Regions from separate parts of the Bradyrhizobium sp. B124 genome, predicted to be linked through region 2. Evidence: predicted binding sites of a transcription regulator. Region 2 holds the regulator's gene; each other region holds the start of a gene.
The links. The regulator PhoB, encoded in region 2, activates phosphate uptake and scavenging genes when phosphate is short. The targets are predictions, from matches to a motif close to TGTCATNNANCTGTCAT.
Positions count from the first base shown of each region.

Region 1: a site for PhoB is predicted at 2,981-2,997, ahead of ugpB (sn-glycerol-3-phosphate ABC transporter substrate-binding protein UgpB). Genes of this name have one in related genera too.
Region 3: a site for PhoB is predicted at 3,414-3,430, ahead of AAFG13_RS11695 (UDP-2,3-diacylglucosamine diphosphatase). Genes of this name have one in related genera too.
Region 4: a site for PhoB is predicted at 3,179-3,195, ahead of AAFG13_RS25640 (DUF2794 domain-containing protein). Genes of this name have one in related genera too.

Region 1 is NZ_CP152413.1:5,703,490-5,708,725, reverse strand. It holds gene AAFG13_RS27200 (MarR family transcriptional regulator) at 155-616, opposite strand; gene AAFG13_RS27195 (organic hydroperoxide resistance protein) at 789-1,214, shown strand; gene AAFG13_RS27190 (CaiB/BaiF CoA-transferase family protein) at 1,436-2,641, shown strand; gene ugpB (sn-glycerol-3-phosphate ABC transporter substrate-binding protein UgpB) at 3,054-4,370, shown strand; gene ugpA (sn-glycerol-3-phosphate ABC transporter permease UgpA) at 4,433-5,236, shown strand, end outside.
Region 2 is NZ_CP152413.1:4,758,504-4,763,739, reverse strand. It holds gene pstB (phosphate ABC transporter ATP-binding protein PstB) at 1-329, shown strand, start outside; gene phoU (phosphate signaling complex protein PhoU) at 427-1,143, shown strand; gene phoB (phosphate regulon transcriptional regulator PhoB) at 1,274-1,984, shown strand; gene AAFG13_RS22775 (GcrA family cell cycle regulator) at 2,302-2,814, opposite strand; gene AAFG13_RS22770 (aspartate aminotransferase family protein) at 3,311-4,516, shown strand; gene argF (ornithine carbamoyltransferase) at 4,516-5,236, shown strand, end outside.
Region 3 is NZ_CP152413.1:2,405,634-2,410,869, forward strand. It holds gene AAFG13_RS11680 (caspase family protein) at 1-383, shown strand, start outside; gene AAFG13_RS11685 (threonine/serine dehydratase) at 458-1,447, opposite strand; gene AAFG13_RS11690 (glycosyltransferase family 1 protein) at 1,490-2,581, opposite strand; gene AAFG13_RS11695 (UDP-2,3-diacylglucosamine diphosphatase) at 2,578-3,390, opposite strand; gene thiD (bifunctional hydroxymethylpyrimidine kinase/phosphomethylpyrimidine kinase) at 3,723-4,520, opposite strand; gene AAFG13_RS11705 (Lrp/AsnC ligand binding domain-containing protein) at 4,714-4,959, shown strand.
Region 4 is NZ_CP152413.1:5,394,413-5,399,648, reverse strand. It holds gene acnA (aconitate hydratase AcnA) at 1-1,693, shown strand, start outside; gene AAFG13_RS25645 (DUF1223 domain-containing protein) at 1,855-2,616, shown strand; gene AAFG13_RS25640 (DUF2794 domain-containing protein) at 3,259-3,630, shown strand; gene AAFG13_RS25635 (GNAT family N-acetyltransferase) at 3,747-4,292, opposite strand; gene AAFG13_RS25630 (Bax inhibitor-1/YccA family protein) at 4,382-5,173, opposite strand.

The DNA of each region.
Region 1 (5,236 bases), 940 kb from region 2:
TGCCCGGCTTTCGGAGATCACGCCCTTCCGAAATCGGATCGAACTGGTCCCGGAGGGCTTCGAGATTCGTCACGACGAGCGCGGCAGTGATTTCCAGTGCGCGACTTGCAGAGTGCCGGCGCAGCCCTAACAAGCGCGCCCCGTTTCGCGGCCGCTACTCCCCCAGCACCGCATTGAGCCGGTCGCGCAGCGCGACGATCTCGTTCTTCATCGCCATCAACTCGCCAACCGTACAGTCCGAGGCCGCGAGGATCGACTGCGGAACGGCCTTGGCCTTTTCACGCAGCGCGTGGCCCTGCGGCGTCAGCGCGATCAGCACCACCCGCTCGTCTTCGGTGCTGCGGGTTCGCCTGATCAGTTCCGCCGCTTCCAGCCGTTTCAGCAGCGGCGTCAGCGTGCCGGAATCCAGGAACAGCCGCTCGCCGAGGTCCTTCACCGGCACGTTGTCGCGCTCCCACAGCGCCAGCATCACGAGATACTGCGGATAGGTCAGCCCGAGCCGGTCGAGCAGCGGCTTGTAGACGCGGTTGAAGGCGTGCGCGGTCGAATAGACCGCAAAGCAGATCTGGTTATCGAGCCGCAGCGCCTGATCCGCCGCCGTCTGTTTCCTGACCATGATTCCCATCGAATCCATCTCGTTTCCGGGTCATTCTGGGCTCACAGGACCGCGGATTCAATTGCGAACAATTAAATGTGAGGCCGCATAATTTATATTGCGCACAATCTAATTGGATGCAACACATGTCACATCGAATTCGAACTGAAGTCCAAACCCAAGGGAGACCACAATGTCTGTGAACGTGCTCTACAAGACCAGCGCCAAGGCAACCGGCGGCCGCGACGGCCATGCAGCAACGCTCGACGGCGCACTCGACGTCAAGCTCACGACCCCGAAGGAGCTCGGTGGCGGGGGTGGCGCCGGCAACAATCCGGAGCAGCTGTTCGCAGCCGGCTATGCCGCCTGCTTCATCGGCGCCATGAAGTTCGTGGCCTCCCAGGGCGGCCCCAAGGTTCCCGCCGACGCCTCGGTGACCTCGACGGTCGGCATCGGCCCGCGTTCGGAAGGCGGCTTCGGCCTTGCCGTCGATCTCGCCGTCTCGCTGCCCGGCCTCTCCCGCGCTGATGCCGAAGCGCTGGTCGAGAAGGCCCACCATGTGTGCCCCTATTCCAACGCGACCCGCGGCAATGTCGACGTCAAGCTGAGCGTCGTCTAGTTCACCGACTGCCGATAGTCCGCCACGTCCCGCGTGGCGGACTATTGCATTTCAAGAGAGCATTGCATTGCGGATGCCAGTTCGCTCTTTTCAGTTCGCTTGGCGAACGCACGCGCCGCCTGCTGCATGGGCCTGCGCCGACGGAAGCATTGCTGCCTCGCCTGAAGACCGTTAGCTCTGGGACCTCGTCTTCTAGTCCCAACTGAGCGAAGGTTGTTTCCATGAATACCCCAGCGGCTACGGGCGCGATGACCGGACTGCGCGTGATCGATCTGACGCGCGTGCTCGGCGGCCCGTATTGCACCCAGATCCTTGCCGACCACGGCGCCGACGTGATCAAGGTCGAGCCGCCCGCCGGCGACGAGGTGCGCGACTGGGGCCCTCCCTTCCATGAGGAAGACGCGGCCTATTTCGTCGGCATCAACCGCAACAAGCGCTCGATCGGCCTCGACCTCGCCTCCGAGGGTGGACGCGCGGTGCTGATGAAGATGCTCGAAACCGCCGACGTGCTGATCGAGAACTTCAAGCCGGGCACGCTCGACAAATGGGGCATCGGCAACGACGTGCTGCGCGCGAAATTTCCGCGCCTCGTGCATTGCCGGATCTCCGGCTTCGGCGCCGACGGCCCGCGCGGCGGCAATCCCGGCTATGACGCGATCATCCAGGCGATGACCGGCATGATCGCGGCGACCGGTTCGCCCGAGAGCGGCCCGATGCGCATCGGTGTGCCGCTGGTCGACATCACGACCGGGCTCTATGCGGCGATCGGCATCCTGATGGCGCTGTCGGAGCGGCAGCGCTCGGGGCTCGGCCAGTTCATCGAGACCACGCTGTACGAGACCGGGCTTGCGATCATGCATCCGCACACCGCGAACTATTTCATGCATGGCAAGCCGCCATCGCTCACCGGCAACGAGCATCCCAACCTCGTGCCTTACGCGATCTTCCCGACCAAGACCGACAACATCTTCATCGGCGTCGGCAATGACGGCACCTTCCGCAAGCTCGCCAAGGAGATCGGCAAGCCCGAGCTCGGCACCGATCCGCGCTTTGCCCGCAACAAGGACCGCATCGCCAACCGCGATGCGCTGCGGGCCGAGCTTGCCGCGGTGTTCAGCCAGCACGAGGCCGAACCGCTGTGCAACCGGCTGCTCGCCGCCGGCTTGCCGGCCGGCCCGGTGCAGAAGATCGACCAGGCGCTGACTAACCCGCACACGATCCATCGCGGCGACGTCATCGAGAAGGATTGGTACAGGGGCGTCGCCTCGCCGATCCGCCTCGAACGCACCAAGCCGAGCCTGCGCCGCACGCCACCGAAGTTCAGCCAGCACGCTGCGGAAGTGCTCGGCGAGTTCGGCTACTCCAAGGACGAGATCAACGGCCTGGTCGACAAGGGCGTGGTCTGCGGTCCCCAGCGCCAGCGCTGACGCGTCAGGAGATCACGTCGAATAGCGACCGCGATGGCGGTGCACTCCCTCGCCCCGTTCTTACGGGAAGAGGGTTGGGGTGAGGGGCTGTCTCCGCGCATACGACAGTAGCGGCGTTTGCGGAGAATCCCCCTCACCCGGAACGCATCTAACGATGCGTTCCGACCTCTCCCCGCACGCGGGGCGAGGTGATGCGGAGTCCGTGTCTTCGAGAACCGTCAGCCCCTGCGGTGCAACGTCGCGTCCGGCGTTGCACCGCACGCACGCGGCTGCGTTCTCCGCCTTTTTTAGCGCTTCCCTTTGCTTCGGCTTCCCCCGTACCATGGCTTTCGTTTATACGGTCATTTGAACGTCATCCGGCGCTGTTAACGCGCGCAACGAAAGATGACGTTCCAACCGGGAGGGGCTTTTGATGATTTTCAGACGACTCGGCGCTGCTGCGGCAGCTGCTGCCACGCTTGTATTCGCGTCGCCTGCGTTTGCAGTGACGGAGATTCAGTGGTGGCACGCGATGACCGGCGCCAACAACGACGTCATCGTCAAGCTGGCCAACGATTTCAACGCCTCGCAGTCCGACTACAAGGTGATCCCGACCTACAAGGGCGGCTACGCCGACACCATGAACGCCGGCATCGCTGCGTTCCGCGCCGGCAACGCGCCGCACATCATGCAGGTGTTCGAGGTCGGCACCGCAACGATGATGGCCGCCACCGGCGCCGTCAAACCGGTCTACAAGCTGATGGCCGACGCCGGCGAGAAGTTCGATCCGAGCGTCTATCTGCCCGCGATCACCGGCTATTACTCGACCTCAAAGGGCGAGATGCTGTCGTTCCCCTTCAACTCGTCGTCGACCGTGATGTGGGTCAATCTCGATGCGCTGAAGAAGGCCAACATCGCGGAGATTCCGAAGACCTGGCCGCAAGTGTTCGAGGACGCCAAGAAGCTGAAGGCGGCCGGCTACACCACCTGCGGCTTCTCCGGCTCGTGGGTCACCTGGGTCAATCTCGAGCAGCTCTCGGCCTGGCACAACGTGCCGCTCGCCAGCAAGGCCAACGGCCTCGACGGCTTCGACACCGTGCTCGAATTCAACGGTCCGCTGCAGGTCAAGCATCTCGAGAACCTGGTCGAGCTGCAAAAGGACAAGACCTACGACTATGCCGGCCGCACCAACACCGGCGAAGGCCGCTTCACCGCGGGCGAGTGCCCGATCTACCTGACCTCGTCGGCCTTCTTCGGCAACGTCAAGGCGCAGGCCAAGTTCAACTTCACCGCCGCGCCGATGCCGTATTATCCCGACGTCAAGGGCGCGCCGCAGAACTCGATCATCGGCGGCGCCTCGCTGTGGGTGATGGGCGGCAAGTCGGCCGAAGAATACAAGGGCGTGGCCAAGTTCCTGACCTTCCTCTCCGACACCGATCGCCAGATCTGGATCCACAAGGCCTCGGGCTATCTGCCGATCACGAAGGCAGCCTACGCCAAGGCCAAGGAAGAGGGCTTCTACAAGGACCAGCCCTATCTCGAGACCCCGCTGCTCGAGCTCACCAACAAGGAGCCGACCGAGAATTCCCGCGGTCTGCGCCTCGGCAACATGGTGCAGCTGCGGGACATGTGGTCGGAAGAGATCGAGCAGGCGCTGGCCGGCAAGAAGACCGCCAAGCAGGCGCTGGACTCGGCCGTCGAACGTGGCAACCAGATGCTGCGGCAGTTTGAAAAGACCGCCGTCCACTGACATGATGTCTTGAGACCATCAACCGGCAGGCCGCAAACGCGGCCTGCCATTTTGCCGAGATCATGCAAAAGCAAGCGATTTTCCAGTCAAAGCTGTTGCCTTACGCGCTGGTTGCCCCGCAACTCGCAATCGTCCTGATCTTTTTCTACTGGCCGGCCGCGCAGGCGGTGATCCAATCCTTCCTGCTGCAGGACGCCTTCGGCCTTTCGACCACCTTCGTGTGGTTCGAGAACTATCTCGAATTGTTCAAGGACCCGGCCTATTTCGCCGCCATCGTCCGAACCTTCGCGTTCTCGCTTGCGATCGCGGTGTCCTCGTTGTCGTTCGCGCTGCTGCTCGCGGTGATGGCCGACAAGCCGCTGCGCGGCTCGACGCTGTACCGCACGCTGCTGATCTGGCCGTACGCCGTCGCCCCGCCGGTGGTCGGCGTGCTCTGGGTGTTCATGCTGCACCCCTCGCTCGGTGTGCTGTCGCGCTATCTGCGCGCCATGGGCGTTGACTGGAATCCGCTGCTCGACGGCGACCAGGCCGCAGCCCTGATCATCCTCGCCGCGGCCTGGAAGCAGATCTCCTACAATTTCCTGTTCTTCCTCGCCGGGCTGCAGAGCATCCCGAAGAGCGTGATCGAGGCCGCCGCGATCGACGGCGCCCGCCCGATGCGGCGGTTCTGGACCGTGATCTTCCCGCTGCTGTCGCCGACCATCTTCTTCCTGCTGGTGATCAACATCGTATACGCCTTCTTCGACACCTTCGGCATCATCGACACGATGACCCGCGGCGGCCCCGGCAAGGCGACCGAGACGCTGGTCTACAAGGTCTATACCGATGGCCTGCTCGGCGGCAATCTCGGCTCCTCCGCGGCACAG
Region 2 (5,236 bases):
CTTCCGGCCTGTCGCTCTCCGGCGGCCAGCAGCAGCGCCTGTGCATCGCGCGCACCGTGGCGGTGCGTCCCGAGGTGATCCTGTTCGACGAGCCGTGCTCGGCGCTCGATCCGATCTCGACCGCCAAGGTCGAGGAACTGATCCAGGAGCTCTCCGAAGACTACACGATCGCAATCGTCACCCACAACATGCAGCAGGCGGCGCGCGTCTCCGACAAGACCGCCTTCATGTATCTCGGTGAACTGATCGAGTTCGACGACACCAACAAGATCTTCACCTCGCCGAGCGATCGACGCACCCAGGACTACATCACCGGCCGGTTCGGCTAGCGCATGGTCCGCAAAATTGGGTACCGGTTTTCCGACCGGATCATGCGAAACTGAGGACACCAAATCGTGATCCCCGGGATCATGAGGGAGACAAGCGATGGCTTCTGAACATACCGCCAAGGCATTCGACAGCGACCTGCAGGAGTTGACCCGCCTGGTCGCCGAGATGGGCGGCCTCGTCGAGCGGATGATCACCGAGTCGGTCGACGCGCTGATCCGTCGCGACGTCGCGCTCGGCAAGCGCGTCGTCGCCGCCGACATCGAGATCGACAATCTGCAGCGCGTCATCGAAGAGCGCGCGGTGCTGACGATCGCCCGCCGCCAGCCGATGGCGATCGACCTGCGCGAAATCGTCAGCGCGATGCGCGTCGCCACCGATCTCGAGCGGATCGGCGACCTCGCCAAGAACATGGGCAAGCGCGTCGCGGCGCTGGAGAGCGATTTCCAGCCGCTGAAGCTGATCCGTGGCCTGGAGCACATGACCGACCTCGTGCTGTCGCAGGTCAAGTCGGTGCTCGACGCCTATGCCGCGCACGATCTGCCGGCGGCGATGAACGTCTGGAAGGGCGACGAGGAGGTCGATGCGATCTGCACCTCGCTGTTCCGCGAGCTGCTGACCTACATGATGGAGGATCCGCGCAACATCTCGTTCTGCATCCATCTGATGTTCTGCGCCAAGAACATCGAGCGGATCGGCGATCACGCCACCAATATCGCCGAAACCGTGTTCTACATGATCGAGGGCCAGCAGATCACCGACAAGCGCCCGAAGGGCGACATGACCAACTTTGCCACCACGGTGCCCGGTACCTAGGACATGATCCGCAGGCGCGGAGCCGGATTGTCTTCACGACAAGTCGTTTCCGCGGGGATTATGCTCAGGAAAGTAAGCGTTTCGGTTTGCGTCTGGGCAACGGATCATCACAGAGAGAGAACTTAAGCCGATGAGCGCACGCATTCTGGTAGTCGAAGACGAGGAAGCGCTGACGACACTGTTGCGCTACAACCTCGATGCGGAAGGCTACGATGTCGAGACGGTGGGGCGCGGCGACGATGCCGACACCCGCCTGAAGGAGCGCGTTCCCGACCTCGTGGTACTGGACTGGATGCTGCCGGGCCTGTCCGGCATCGAGCTGTGCCGCCGCCTGCGGGCGCGGCCCGAGACCAAGCAGCTTCCGATCATCATGCTGACCGCGCGCGGCGAGGAGAGCGAGCGCGTGCGCGGGCTTGCCACCGGCGCCGACGACTACATCGTCAAGCCGTTCTCGGTGCCGGAACTGCTGGCACGGGTGAAGGGCCTGCTGCGCCGTGCGAGCCCGGAGCGGCTTGCGACCGTGCTGACCTATGGCGACATCGAGCTCGACCGCGAAAAGCGCCGCGTGGCGCGCTCGGGACGTCCGATCGATCTCGGTCCGACCGAGTATCGGCTGCTCGAATTCTTCCTCGAGCATCCCGGCCGCGTGTTCAGCCGCGAGCAGCTGCTCGACAGCGTCTGGGGCCGCGACATCTATATCGATGAGCGTACCGTCGACGTGCATATCGGCCGCCTGCGCAAGCTGCTCAATCCGGGCCGCGAGCAGGATCCGATCCGCACCGTGCGCGGCGCCGGCTACGCGCTCGACGACCGCTTCGCGAAGGCCGAACCGCAGCCGTAAGGCTGGCCGACAATCGTAAACCACAACACGGCGTCGTCCCGGCGAACGCCGGGACCCATACGCCGCGGCCGGCGCAATCGGCAAGCGGCCAGACGACTTTCTAACAACGCCCATTCGTGGTTATGGGTCCCGGCGAACGCCGGGACGACGCCGGTGATGTGACGTAGCCCGGATGGAGCGAAGCGAAATCCAGAACTTCATTCTCCGCTTCAAACACCGCGCCGGATTACGCTTCGCTCCATCCGGGCTACGAGCCACAAAAAAATCCCCGCTTTCGCGGGGATTTGTTTTTACAGTCCAGGCAGTTTCCCGAGTGCTTACTTGATCTGTGGCTTCGCCGACGGCCGGCGGCGATCGGCGGCGGGCTGATAGGCGACGCGCGAGTGATGCGCGCAATAGGGCAGACCGGCGAGCGCCTTGCCGCCGCAGAAGAAGAATTCCGGGCTCGAGGGATCGCCGACCGGCCAATGGCAGGTGGCCTCGTTGAGCTCGAGCAGCGACAGCCGCTGGCTCATCGGCACCACGTTGTCGAAGGAGATCGGATCGGGCTCCATCTCGACCTCGAAGGCGTGCGCAAGCGCAGTGTTGCCGCGCGAGACCGGGCGCGCCACCCGCATCATGTGCTGGGCGGGGCGGGCCTTGCGCTGCCGCGGCGCGGCCGTGGAGGGGGCCTTGGCGCGGCCGGAGAGGCCGAGCCGATGCACTTTGCCGATCACGGCGTTTCGCGTCACATTGCCAAGTTCCGCCGCGATCTGGCTGGCCGAGAGGCCGGATTCCCAGAGCTTCTTCAGCTGCTCGACGCGATCGTCGGACCAGGTCAATACAGTCATCACATTCTTCCTTTCGCATGGCGCCGGCCACTCATCGGAGCGGCGCTGCGAGCCAATCTGGACAAATATCCCTGCGGCCAGAATCCCTTAGCCCTCGCCGGGCACGGTGTTGCGCCCGAACGTTTACGCGAGACACGAAGGCTACTTAGAGGGTCCAGTACTGCCGCACGAGATGTCGTACCCGACAGGCCAAACGCTACAATATGGCGTGACTCTGGCGCAAGAGTCCGCGGCCGTGCGTCCACATGTTCCCACAAAGTTAAGCATTGCTATGAGGCTTTTCCACCGCACCGGAATGCTCCGGATTGCGCCGGTTTCGCATTGCAGGAAGGCCGGCAAAGGCCGGCTCCTGGCGATTGACACTGACCGGCCGCCGCATAGAATGACCCGCACGTGCCGCCCGCAAAGGCGGCCGTTTTGTTTTCCGAAGCTGGCGGTTGCTGCGTAGGCGTCAAGGCGCGCGGCGATTGACGGCTTCAAACCGGCAGTGAACGCCATGACCAACGCCTCGTCGCATCTGCTCCCCGTCTTCGCCCGGGTCGATCTCGGCTTCGAGCGCGGCGAGGGCGCCTGGCTGATCGCAACCAATGGCGACCGCTATCTCGATTTCACCTCCGGTGTCGCGGTGAACGCGCTCGGGCATGCGCATCCGCATCTGGTCAAGGCGCTGCAGGAGCAGGCGACCAAGCTCTGGCACATGTCGAACCTGTTCAAGAGCCCGGACGGCGAGGTGCTTGCGGCGCGGCTGTGCGAGCAGAGCTTTGCCGACTTCGTGTTCTTCTGCAATTCCGGCGCGGAAGCGATGGAGGGCGTGATCAAGCTGGTCCGCCACCACCACTTCTCCAAGGGCCATCCCGAACGCTACCGCATCATCACCTTCGAAGGCGCCTTCCATGGCCGCACGCTGGGCACGCTGGCCGCGACCGGCTCGGCGAAATATCTCGAGGGCTTCGGCCCGCCGATGGACGGCTTCGACCAGGTGCCGCACGGCGACATCGAGGCGGTGAAGAAGGCGATCGGCCCGCACACGGCCGGCATCCTGATCGAGCCGGTGCAGGGCGAGGGCGGCGTGCGCTCGGCGCCGCAGGCGTTCTTCAAGGCGCTGCGCGCGCTGTGTGACGAGCATGGCCTGCTGCTCGCTTTCGATGAGGTGCAGACCGGCATGGGCCGCACCGGCGAGCTGTTCGCCTACAAGCGCACCGGCGTCACGCCGGACGTGATGTCGCTGGCGAAAGCGCTCGGCGGCGGTTTCCCGATCGGCGCGGTGCTCGCGACCGCGCAGGCTGCAGCCGGCATGGCGCCGGGCTCGCACGGCTCGACTTTCGGCGGCAATCCGCTCGCGGTCGCATCCGCCAATGCCGTGCTCGACGTCATGCTCAAGCCCGGCTTCTTCGAGCATGTGCAGAAGATGTCGCTGCTGCTCAAGCAGAAGCTCGCTTCCGTCGTGGACCGCTATCCCGGCGTGCTGTCGGAGGTGCGCGGCGAGGGCCTGTTGATCGGCGTCAAGGCGGTGGTGCCGTCGGGCGATCTGATCGCCGCGCTGCGCAACGAGAAACTGCTCACCGTCGGCGCCGGCGATAATGTGGTGCGGTTCCTGGCGCCCCTGATCGTGACCGAGGCCGAGATCGACCAGTCGATCACAGCGCTCGAGCGCGCCTGCTCTGTGCTATCGGCGCCGCAGCCGAAGAAGGCGGCTGGATAATGAGCAAGCCGGTCCGTCACTTCCTCGACATCAACGAGCTGCCGCTCGCCGAGCTGCGCAACATGCTCGAAGCCGGTGCCGCCATGAAGGCGAAGCTGAAGGCGCATGAGAAGGGCAGGAAGCCGCTCGAAGGCAAGACGCTGGCGATGATCTTCGAGCGCCCGTCGACCCGCACAAGGGTGTCGTTCGACGTCGGCATGCGCCAGCTCGGCGGTGAATCCATCATGCTGACCGGCGCCGAGATGCAGCTCGGCCGCGGCGAGACCATCGCCGACACCGCGCGCGTGCTGTCGCGCTATGTCGACGCGATCATGATCCGCATCCTCAACCATGACGCGCTGCTCGAGCTCGCCGCTCATGCCACCGTGCCCGTCATCAACGGGCTGACCCGGCGTTCGCATCCCTGCCAGGTGATGGCCGACCTCATGACCTATGAGGAAAACCGCGGCTCGATCGAGGGCAAGACGGTGGCCTGGACCGGCGACGACAACAACGTGCTGGCCTCCTGGGCGCACGCCGCCGAGCGGTTCAAGTTCAATCTCAACATCGCCACGCCGCCGGAGCTCTCGCCGAAGAAGCCGATGCGGGACTGGATCAAGGCCACCGGCGCGCCGATCATGCTCGGCACCGATCCGGAAGCCGCCGTGCGCGGCGCCGACTGCGTCGTCACCGACACCTGGGTGTCGATGGGCGACAAGGAGGGCGAGCACCGCCACAACG
Region 3 (5,236 bases), 2.4 Mb from region 2:
AGCTGCAGGCGCAGCCGAAAGCAATTCCGCTGATGCAGTTCACGCGGCTCTCTAGCCGTCCAGCCTTCCGGCCGATCAATGCCGGCGCGCAGGGTGCCGTCGGCAAGATCGTGACCATGCCTGCGCCTGCAGCGAAGCCGGTCGGCATGCCAAGCTCAATCGGCAAGGGCAAGGTCGCGAGCCTTCCTGGAGCCAATGCCGGCAACACCACATCGAACCGGATCATGAAGGATAACAGCGGGCAGCACTTCCGCGCCGAGCGGCAGAGCATGCAAGTCAACCGGACGGGATCGGGTGGTAGCCATACAGCGTTCCACCCAAGTCCGTCCGGCTCACATCTCGGCGGAATGGGCGGCAGCCACCGTGGCGGCTTCAGGCACTGATCAGCCGCGCTCCACAACGAAACAGGAGCAGAGCGACGACCGCCCTGCCCCTGTTTCGTTTCAAGATGCTGGTCTCAGGCGACGAGCTTCGCAAACAGGTCGGCATCGACATTGCCGCCCGAGAGCACGATGACGACATTCTTGCCCTTGGCGTCGATCCGTCCCGCCAGCAGCGCCGCGAGCCCGACCGCGCCGCCGGGCTCGACCACGAGCTTCAGCTCGCGATAGGCGAAGGCGACGGCAGCACCGACCTCGTCGTCGGAGACGCTGACGCCATTCGCGAGCAGCTTGCTGTTGATGGCAAACGTGAGCTCGCCCGGCATCATCGCCATCAGTGCATCGCAGATGGTGCGCGCCGCGACCGGATGCGCCTCGCGATGGCCGACCTTGAGCGACAAAGCGTGATCGTCATAGCCCGCGGGCTCGGCGACGATCACCTGGGCCTGCGGATACTTCGCCTTCACGGCGGTGGCGACACCTGCGATCAACCCGCCGCCCGAAGCCGGCGCGACCACGATGTCGGGCACAAGCCCGAGCGCGGCCATGTCCTCGGCGATCTCGCGGCCCGCAGTACCCTGGCCTGCGATCACGAAGGGATCGTCATAGGGGCGCACCAATGTCGCACCACGCTTGCTGGCGATGCCATTGGCGATCGCCTCGCGGTCGTCGCGATCGCGATCGTACAGCACGACCTCGGCGCCGTAGGACTTGGTCCGCTCACGCTTGGTGATCGGCGAGTCCGCAGGCATCACGATGGTCGCCTGCATGTTGAGGATCTTTGCCGCCGCGGCGACGCCCTGGGCGTGGTTGCCCGAGGAGAACGCGACGACGCCCCCGCTCCGCTTGTCCTGCGGAATCGAGGCGAGCTTGTTGAAGGCGCCGCGGAACTTGAACGATCCGGTCCGTTGCAGCATCTCGGGCTTGAGGAAGACCTGGGTGCCGACGCGTTCGTTGAGAACGGGGAAAGTCAGGAGCGGCGTGCGCACCGCGAACGGCGCGACCACCCTTGCAGCGGCATCGATGTCCGCGGCAGCGACGGGTGGATTGAGAGTGATGTCCGTCATCCACGATTTGTATCGCGGCGGCGGGTAACCCGGCAAGACGCTTTAGCGTGAGTTTGGCTGAGGCGCCGGCAAGGCCGCGAAATGGTGCTCTTCGGCGCCGAATTCGAGCGCCTCGCCCTCGCCGTCGGGCGCCACGGGGCGGACGTTCATGCAGCGGTCGATGAACACCCGGGCCGACGCCTGCCAGGTGTGGAGCGCGGCGAAATCGACGCAGGCCTGCCGCGGGATGCTGAGCGCCTCCAGACAGGCGTGGCGCAGATCCTCGTCGAGCACCCCGACCGGCGCCGCGCCGATCACGTCGCGGGGACCGGTGACCGGAAAAGCGGCAACCGGCAGGCCGCTGGCCAACGCTTCAAGCAGCACCAAACCGAACGTATCGGTGCGGCTGGGGAAAACGAACACATCGGCCGCGGCATAGATTTCGGCCAATTCTTCCCCATGGCGGGCGCCGAGGAAGAGGGCTTCCGGATATTTCCGCTCCAGCGCCGCCCGCGCCGGGCCGTCGCCGACCACCACCTTGGTGCCGGGCAGATCGAGATCGAGGAACGCCTCGAGGTTCTTCTCCACCGCCACCCGGCCGACGCTGAGATAGACCGGCTGCGGCAGGCAGAGATCGACATCGCGCGGGTGGAACAGCGCGGTATCGACGCCGCGCGACCACAGCACCACGTTGCGGAAGCCGCGCTGGCGCAGTTCGGCGGCCAGCGCCGGGGTTGCCGCCATCACCGCCCGGCTCGGCTTGTGGAACCAGCGCAGCGCGCGCCACACCCAGGCTTCCGGAACGGGCGTGCGTGCCGAGACGTATTCGGGAAAGCGGGTGTGGAAGCTCGTCGTGAACGGCAGGCCGTGCTTGCGGCAATAGCGGCGAACCGACAGCCCGATCGGGCCTTCGGTCGCGATATGGATGCTGTCGGGCCTGGCAGCCTCGATCAGGCTTGCGACCTTGGCCTGATAGGGCAGCGCCAGCCGGAGATCGCGATAGCTCGGCATCGCGAAGGTGCGGAACTCGTCCGGCGTCAGGAAGCTCACCTCGACGCCGAGCGATTTCGCCGCCTGTGCCATCATGGTCAGCGTGCGGACAACCCCGTTGACCTGGGGATGCCACGCATCGGTCGCGACCAGGATATGCGTCATGCAGCGCGTGCCGTCACTCGCGGAACTGGCGCGATCCGGCGCACCGGGTCGGTCCAGGTGATGATCTCGAAATGGCCGTCCTCGTGCTCGGCGAGCGCCGTGCAGCTCTCCACCCAGTCGCCGCAATTCATGTAGCGGATGCCGTGCTCGTCATGGATCGTCGCGTAGTGGATGTGGCCGCAGATCACGCCGTCACAGCCATGACGCCGCGCCTCGCCGGCCAGCGTCGCCTCGAACGCGCCGATATAGTTCACGGCCTTCTTGACCTTCAGCTTGGCCCATTGCGACAGCGACCAGTAGGGAACGCCGAACATCTTGCGGAAGAAGTTGACGAAGCGATTCATCTGGATCGCTAAGTCGTAGGCCTTGTCGCCGAGATGGGCGAGCCAGCGCGCATTCTGCACCACGAGATCGAAGATGTCGCCGTGGATCACGAGGTAGCGCTTGCCGTCGGCGCCAGTGTGAACGGTATTCTCCACCACGTCGATGCCGCCGAAATGCGTGCCGTAATATTTGCGCAGGAACTCGTCGTGGTTGCCCGGGACGTAGATCACCTTGGCGCCCTTGCGCGCCTTGCGCAGCATCTTCTGCACGAAATCGTTGTGGGTCTGCGGCCAGTACCAGTTCGACTTCAGCGCCCAGCCGTCGACGATATCACCAACGAGGTAGATCGTGTCGGCATCGTGGGAGCGGAGGAAGTCCAGCAGGCGGTCGGCTTGCGAACCGCGGGCTCCGAGATGAACATCGGAGATAAACAAAGTGCGAAAGCGCCGCTCGGGGCTTTCTTCACTCAAGGAGTCACTTCCCATGCCTGTGCACCTAACAGATTCCTGTGACAAGGCGATGACGATCCCCGCGACCCAAGGCCTCACTAACAGTTAACGAGAATCAGCAGCACGCCCCTCCAGTGCGGATAACAGCGGCGTGCGACAATCTGGCGACATGGATGGACGCGGCTGTGCGGAACAGGCGTTGTGTTGCCTGCATATCGCGGGGGGAACAATGCGCATTCAAAGAGGCGATGGATGGGTAGCCCGGATGAAGCGCAGCGTAATCCGGGGTCTTGCGTCCGCGGATGATCTGTTCCCGGATTTCGCTGCGCTTCATCCGGGCTACAAACTTCAGCCGGGCTACAAGAGCGTCAGTAATATTTGTGGAAGTGGTGCACCGGCCCGTGGCCGTGGCCGACGGCGAAGCGATCGGCGGCGGCGATCGCATCCGTGATCCAGGCCTTGCCGTTGCGCACGGCGGTCTCCATCGCCTCGCCTTTCGCCAGTCCGGCGGCGATCGCCGATGACAGCGAGCAGCCAGTGCCGTGCGTGTTGGCGGTTGCGATGCGCGGCGCCGCGAGCGCGATGCTTTGCTCGCCATCGATCAGATAGTCGATGCTCTCCGCGCCGTGCCCATGGCCGCCCTTGACCAGCACCGCGCGACATCCCATCGCCAGCAATTGCCTGCCCTGTCGCTCGACGTCGGCCTCGTTCGAGGCGACCGGCTCGTTCAGCAGCGCCGCCGCTTCCGGCAGGTTCGGCGTGATCAGCGAGGCCAGCGGAAATAGCATGGTCTTCAGCGCATCGACCGCCTCGGCCGCCAGCAGCCGATCGCCCGAGGTTGCGACCATCACCGGATCCAGCACGACATGCCGCGGCGCCCAGCGCTTCAGCCCGTCGGCAATCGCCGCGATGGTCTCGACCTGCGCCACCATGCCGATCTTGACCGCGCCGATTTCGAGGTCGGAGAACACCGCATCGATCTGCGCCGTGACGAACGAAGCGGGCACCGGATGGATGCCGCTGACCCCCGTGGTGTTCTGCGCCGTCAACGCCGTGATCGCGGAGGCGCCGTACACCCCGAACGCGGCAAAGCTCTTGAGGTCGGCCTGGATGCCCGCCCCGCCCGAGGAATCCGAACCGGCAATAGTGAGCGCAACCGGCGTCATTGCGCGGTACCGGCGGTTGGGACGAATGAGATCATGACGAACAAGCTCATGGCCTGTCCTAGCCCGGCCGCCCATCGGCAGCAAGTTCGGCTGACTTTACCGCGAGTTGGCCTTGTTGCCCCGTTGCCTTGCCCCCTTGCCTTGGCGGCCGGTTTTTGGCCTATAGTCGCGGAAATCCCCGGAGACGACTTTGATGGTTCCTTTCTTCGTCCAGATCAAATGCAAGCTCGGCCAGTCCTACACCGTCGCCAACGCGCTGGCGGAAGCCGAGATTGCGTCCGAGATCTATTCCACCGCGGGCAATTACGATCTGCTGGTCAAGTTCTACGTCGACCACGACACCGACATCGGCCATTTCATCAACGAGAAGGTTCAGGTGATCCCGGGCATCCAGGACACCCTCACCATCATCACCTTCAAGGCGTTCGGCGCGAAGTAGGACGCCCCAACACAAGCGTGCTGTAAACTCCTCAACCTGAGAGGATGTGAGGCTATATCCTCGTCCACCGCTGTCATCGCCCGGCTGTGCGCAATTGCGCACATGGACCGGGCGATCCAGTACACCGCAGCCTCTCGGCTCTAGCACTGCGCTCTCTGGAATACTGGATCACCCGCATGCGCGGGTGATGACACTGAGCAAGCTGAGCAATCACCCGTCATCCCCGCGCAAAGGTTTCGCCTTTGTCGCTGGAGGAGCCCGCATGGCGGGCGTCTCG
Region 4 (5,236 bases), 640 kb from region 2:
CGATCGCGTCAAGCTGGTTCAGGCCTATGCCAAGGCGCAGGGCCTGTTCCGTACCGCCAAGTCGGCCGATCCGGTGTTCACCACCACGCTGACGCTCGATCTCGCCGACGTCGTGCCGTCGATGGCCGGACCGAAGCGCCCCGAAGGCCGCATCGCGCTGCCGGCGGTCTCGACCGGTTTCGCCACCGCGCTGGTCAACGAGTACAAGAAGCCCGATGGCGAGCAGAAGCGCTTCGCGGTCGAGGGCCGCAATTTCGATCTCGGCCATGGCGACGTCGTGATCGCCGCGATCACCTCCTGCACCAACACCTCGAACCCGAGCGTGCTGATCGGCGCCGGCCTGCTGGCGCGCAAGGCGGCCGCCAAGGGCCTGAAGGCCAAGCCGTGGGTGAAGACCTCGCTCGCGCCGGGCAGCCAGGTGGTGGCTGAATATCTCGCCAATTCCGGCCTGCAGGCCGATCTCGACAAAGTCGGTTTCAACCTGGTCGGCTTCGGCTGCACCACCTGCATCGGCAATTCCGGCCCGCTGCCGGAAGACATCTCGAAGTCGATCAATGACAACGGCATCGTCGCCGCCGCCGTGCTGTCGGGCAACCGCAACTTCGAAGGCCGCGTCTCGCCCGACGTGCAGGCGAACTACCTCGCTTCGCCCCCGCTGGTGGTTGCGCATGCGCTTGCCGGCACCGTGACCAAGGATCTCGCGGTCGAGCCGATCGGCATCGGCAAGGACGGCAAGCCGGTGTTCCTCAAGGACATCTGGCCGACCACGAAGGAGATCAATGCCTTCATGAAGAAGTACGTCACCGCGACGATCTTCAAGAAGAAGTACGCCGACGTGTTCAAGGGCGACACCAACTGGCGCAAGATCAAGACCACGGAAAGCGAGACCTATCGCTGGAACATGAGCTCGACCTATGTGCAGAACCCGCCCTACTTCGAAGGCATGAAGAAGCAGCCGGAGCCGATCGTCGACGTGGTCGACGCGCGCATCCTTGCGATGTTCGGCGACAAGATCACCACCGACCACATCTCGCCGGCCGGCTCGATCAAGCTGACCTCGCCCGCCGGCAAGTTCCTCAGCGAGCACCAGGTGCGCCCCGCCGACTTCAACCAGTACGGCACGCGGCGCGGCAACCATGAAGTGATGATGCGCGGCACCTTCGCCAACATCCGCATCAAGAACTTCATGCTGAAGGGCGCCGACGGCAATATTCCGGAAGGCGGTCTGACCAAGCACTGGCCCGACGGCGCGCAGATGTCGATCTACGACGCCGCGATGAAGTACCAGCAGGAGAACGTGCCGCTGGTGGTGTTCGCCGGCGCCGAATACGGCAACGGCTCGTCGCGCGACTGGGCCGCGAAGGGCACCCGCCTGCTCGGCGTGCGCGCGGTGATCTGCCAGAGCTTCGAGCGCATCCATCGCTCCAACCTGGTCGGCATGGGCGTGCTTCCGCTCACCTTCCAGGACGGCACGTCGTGGTCCTCGCTCGGCCTCAAGGGCGACGAGAAGGTCACGATCCGCGGGCTGCAGGGCGATTTGAAGCCACGCCAGACGCTGACGGCCGAAATCGTCTCCGCCGACGGCGGCAAGCGGGATGTCCCGCTGCTCTGCCGCATCGATACGCTGGACGAGCTCGACTACTATCGCAACGGCGGCATCCTGCATTACGTGCTGCGCAAACTCGCGGCCTAGCGAGGATTTGTGATCGGTGCCTCACTGCTTAGTGAGTAGCGGCTAAAAAGAAGGCGGCCTATGACAAGGCCGCCTTCTGGCGTTCTGGGGCACGCAAGTTCAAGGGACAGCTTCATGCTCCGTACAATTACGGATAGAAATCATCACGACTGGTTCGCAGTATGACAGCGATGATGGCCTATAGTTCTATCTCGCGATGGTCCAGCGCTCTCGGTTTCTGCGCGATCGTCGCAATCATCCGCCCCGCTCACGCCGACCCGCGTGCTGTCGTCGAACTCTTCACCTCGCAGGGATGCTCGTCCTGTCCTCCCGCGGACAAGATCATCGGTGACCTCGCCAAGGACCCCAACGTCATCGCGCTGAGTATGCCGATCGACTATTGGGATTATCTCGGCTGGAAGGACACGCTGGCCGATTCACGTTTCAGCGCGCGCCAGAAAGCCTATTCGCATATGCGCGGCGACCGCGACGTCTACACGCCGCAGGCCGTGATCAACGGCTCCGCTCATGTGATCGGCAGCGACCGCGCCAGCATCGAGGACGCCATCAAGGACACCGAGAAGAGCGGCAGCGTGATGTCGGTGCCGGTGACGATGACGCTGACCGGCAAACAGATCAACGTGTCGGTGGCCGCATCGAAATCGCCCGCGGTGTCGCGCGGCGAAGTCTGGATCTGCTCGATCTCGAAGTCGGTGCCGATCTCGATCGCGCGCGGCGAGAACCGCGGCCGCGAGATCACCTATCATAATGTGGTGCGCAATCTCCTGAAGGTCGGCGACTGGAACGGCTCGTCCGGGAGCTGGACCGTGCCGCTTGAGAACATCACGCGCGATGGCGTCGATGCTGCGGCCGTCTACGTCCAGGACGGCAATCGCGACAAGCCGGGCCCGATGCTGGGCGCCGCATTCACCTCGCTTCACTAGAGCCTTTCGGTTCTGATTGATCAGAACCGAAGCTCTAGATTCTTGTTTGACGCGTTTTCTTCGCGCGAACCGGTGTCCACTTCACTCGAAAACGCTCTAACGCTGGGCGGCGCTGGCTTCTGCTAGTCGCGTCATTGGCCGCACGCATGTAGTCGTGCGGCTCCGTGCGGCGGCAGCGTGCATCCAGTGATCTGCTGAGAGGGAAGCGCCGGGGCGTTGCGCGTCTTGATCGCGCGTAATCGAGCAGGGCCCCAAAAACAAAAAGGACCAACTTTCGTTGGCCCAGTGTGTTGGGATTTGATTCCCCTGCGAACAGGCCCGATCCCGACGGCCCCGGGGGGCTGGGGGCTGAGGAATCCGGAACCGAAAGGACCGGGCCAACGCAGGATTTTCTTTTCGCAGGGCAGCGGGGCGGGCGATGGGCGGAAGTGGGGCAGCAATATGATTCCTCTAACGTTCCCGTGACTCTTCGGTTTTCCGGACAATCGGTCGCGCCTGGCCTTGGTTAAGGGCTGGTTGCATTGCGAATGGCCCCTTGCAGGCTCCGTCGCTTAGCGCAATCATGTCACTCTCGTGACGATCCCGAAGTGGGGGCACCGGCCTTCGGAACCCGATCGTCACCGGGATGACAGGAGGCGCTCGATGAGTTTGATCTCGGAGGATAGTGATCCGAGTGGGAATCGTGCCGCGGCGCGTCCCGCCGCCGCGACCCCTCAGCCCAACCGCGTGACATTCAATCGACTTGAGCTCAATCGCATTCTCAATCTCTACGGCCGCATGGTCGCCGATGGCGAGTGGCGCGATTATGCGATCGACTTCCTGAAGGACCGCGCTGTGTTCTCGGTGTTCCGGCGCGCATCCGAAATACCGATCTACCGGATCGAGAAGGATCCCCGGCTGGCGCGCAAGCAGGGCATGTACAGCGTAATTTCGGCGACCGGTCTGATCCTGCGCCGCGGCCACGAACTCGAACGGGTGCTGTTCGTGATCGATCGCAAGCTATCGCTGGTGTAGGCGCGGCAAATTCACTGCCGTAGCCCGGATAAAGCGCAGCGAAATCCGGGGCCGCCGAGAGCGCGGATGAACTTGCCGCGGATTGCGCTGCGCTCCATCCGGGCTACGTATCCCACCTAATCCGCCGGCACCGTCGCCGCGCCTTCGCCGAGCGCGCGCTGCATCATCACGGTGTCGAGCCAGCGGCCGAATTTCAGGCCGACATTCGGGTGCGTCCCGATCATCTGAAATCCGCAGCGGCGGTGCAGCCCGATCGAGCCGGCATTGGCCGAGTCCCCGATCACCGCGATCATCTGCCGGAAGCCGCGCGCGTCGCATTCGGCGATCAGGCGCTCCATCAGCCGGAGGCCGATGCCGCGGCGATGCACCGCAGGGTCCAGATAGACCGAGTTCTCGACGGTGAAGCGATAGGCCGGCCGCGGCCGGTAGGGACCGGCATAGGCATAGCCGGCGACGCGGCCATCGAGCACGGCGACGAAATAGGGGAAGCCGCCATCGACCACCGCCCTGTAGCGGCGGGTCATTTCGGCAAGGTCGGGCGGGATCAGCTCGAAGGTCGCGGTGCCGAAGCGCACCGCGTGCTCGTAGATCGCGGTGATCGAGGGCAGGTCCGCCTCGGCGGTCGGCCTGATTTCCGGATTGGATCCCGCGGAATTGGACATGGGCACGACAGTATTTTGCCCCGCGCAAAAGAAAAGCCCCGGCCGCAAGGCCGGGGCTTGGATTGGATCGATCGCTTGGCTCGATGCGCTTAGTCGCGCTGGCCGAGCAGCTGCAGGAGCAGCGTGAACAGGTTGATGAAGTTCAGGTAGAGCGACAGCGCACCAGTGATCGCCGCACGCTCTGCCATGACACCACCCTGCGAGGCGTAGCCGTAGATGTAGTCGTCCTTCAGCCGCTGGGTATCCCAGGCGGTGAGGCCCGCGAACACCAGCACGCCGACCACCGAGACGATGAACTGCAGCGCCGAGCTCGCCAGGAACAGGTTGACCAGGCTCGCGATGATGATGCCGATCAAGCCCATGAACAGGAACGAGCCCATGCCGCTCATGTCACGCTTGGTGGTGTAGCCATAGAGGCTCAGCGCACCGAACGTCGCCGCGGTGATGAAGAACACGCGCACGATCGAGGTGTGCGTGTACACCAGGAAGATCGACGACAGCGACAGGCCCATCAGCGCCGAGAACACCCAGAACAGCAGCTGGGCGGTCGCAGGCTGCAGGCGGTTGATGCCGGCCGAGATGACGAACACCATCGCCAGAGGGGCGAGGATGAACAGCCACTTCAGCGGGCTCACGAACATCGCGTAGCCGAACTGCGTCAGATAGGCGTTGCCGAACTTGGCAACGGCGGCGGACTGGTCGCTGGTCACCGCACCCATGTAGACACCGAGCGCGGCCAAGCCTGTGATGGCGAGGCCGATGCTCATGTAGTTGTAGATGCGCAGCATGTAGGCGCGCAGACCGGCGTCGACGGCCGCAGCGTCAATGCGCCCGGCGGCCCGGCCGAAAGGAGAAGCGTAGTTGCGGTCTAGGTCCGACATGGTCGAATTCCCGTGGTTGGTCCCGGTGGAGCGCAAGGGATTTGCGGCGCCGGTTCTAAATCT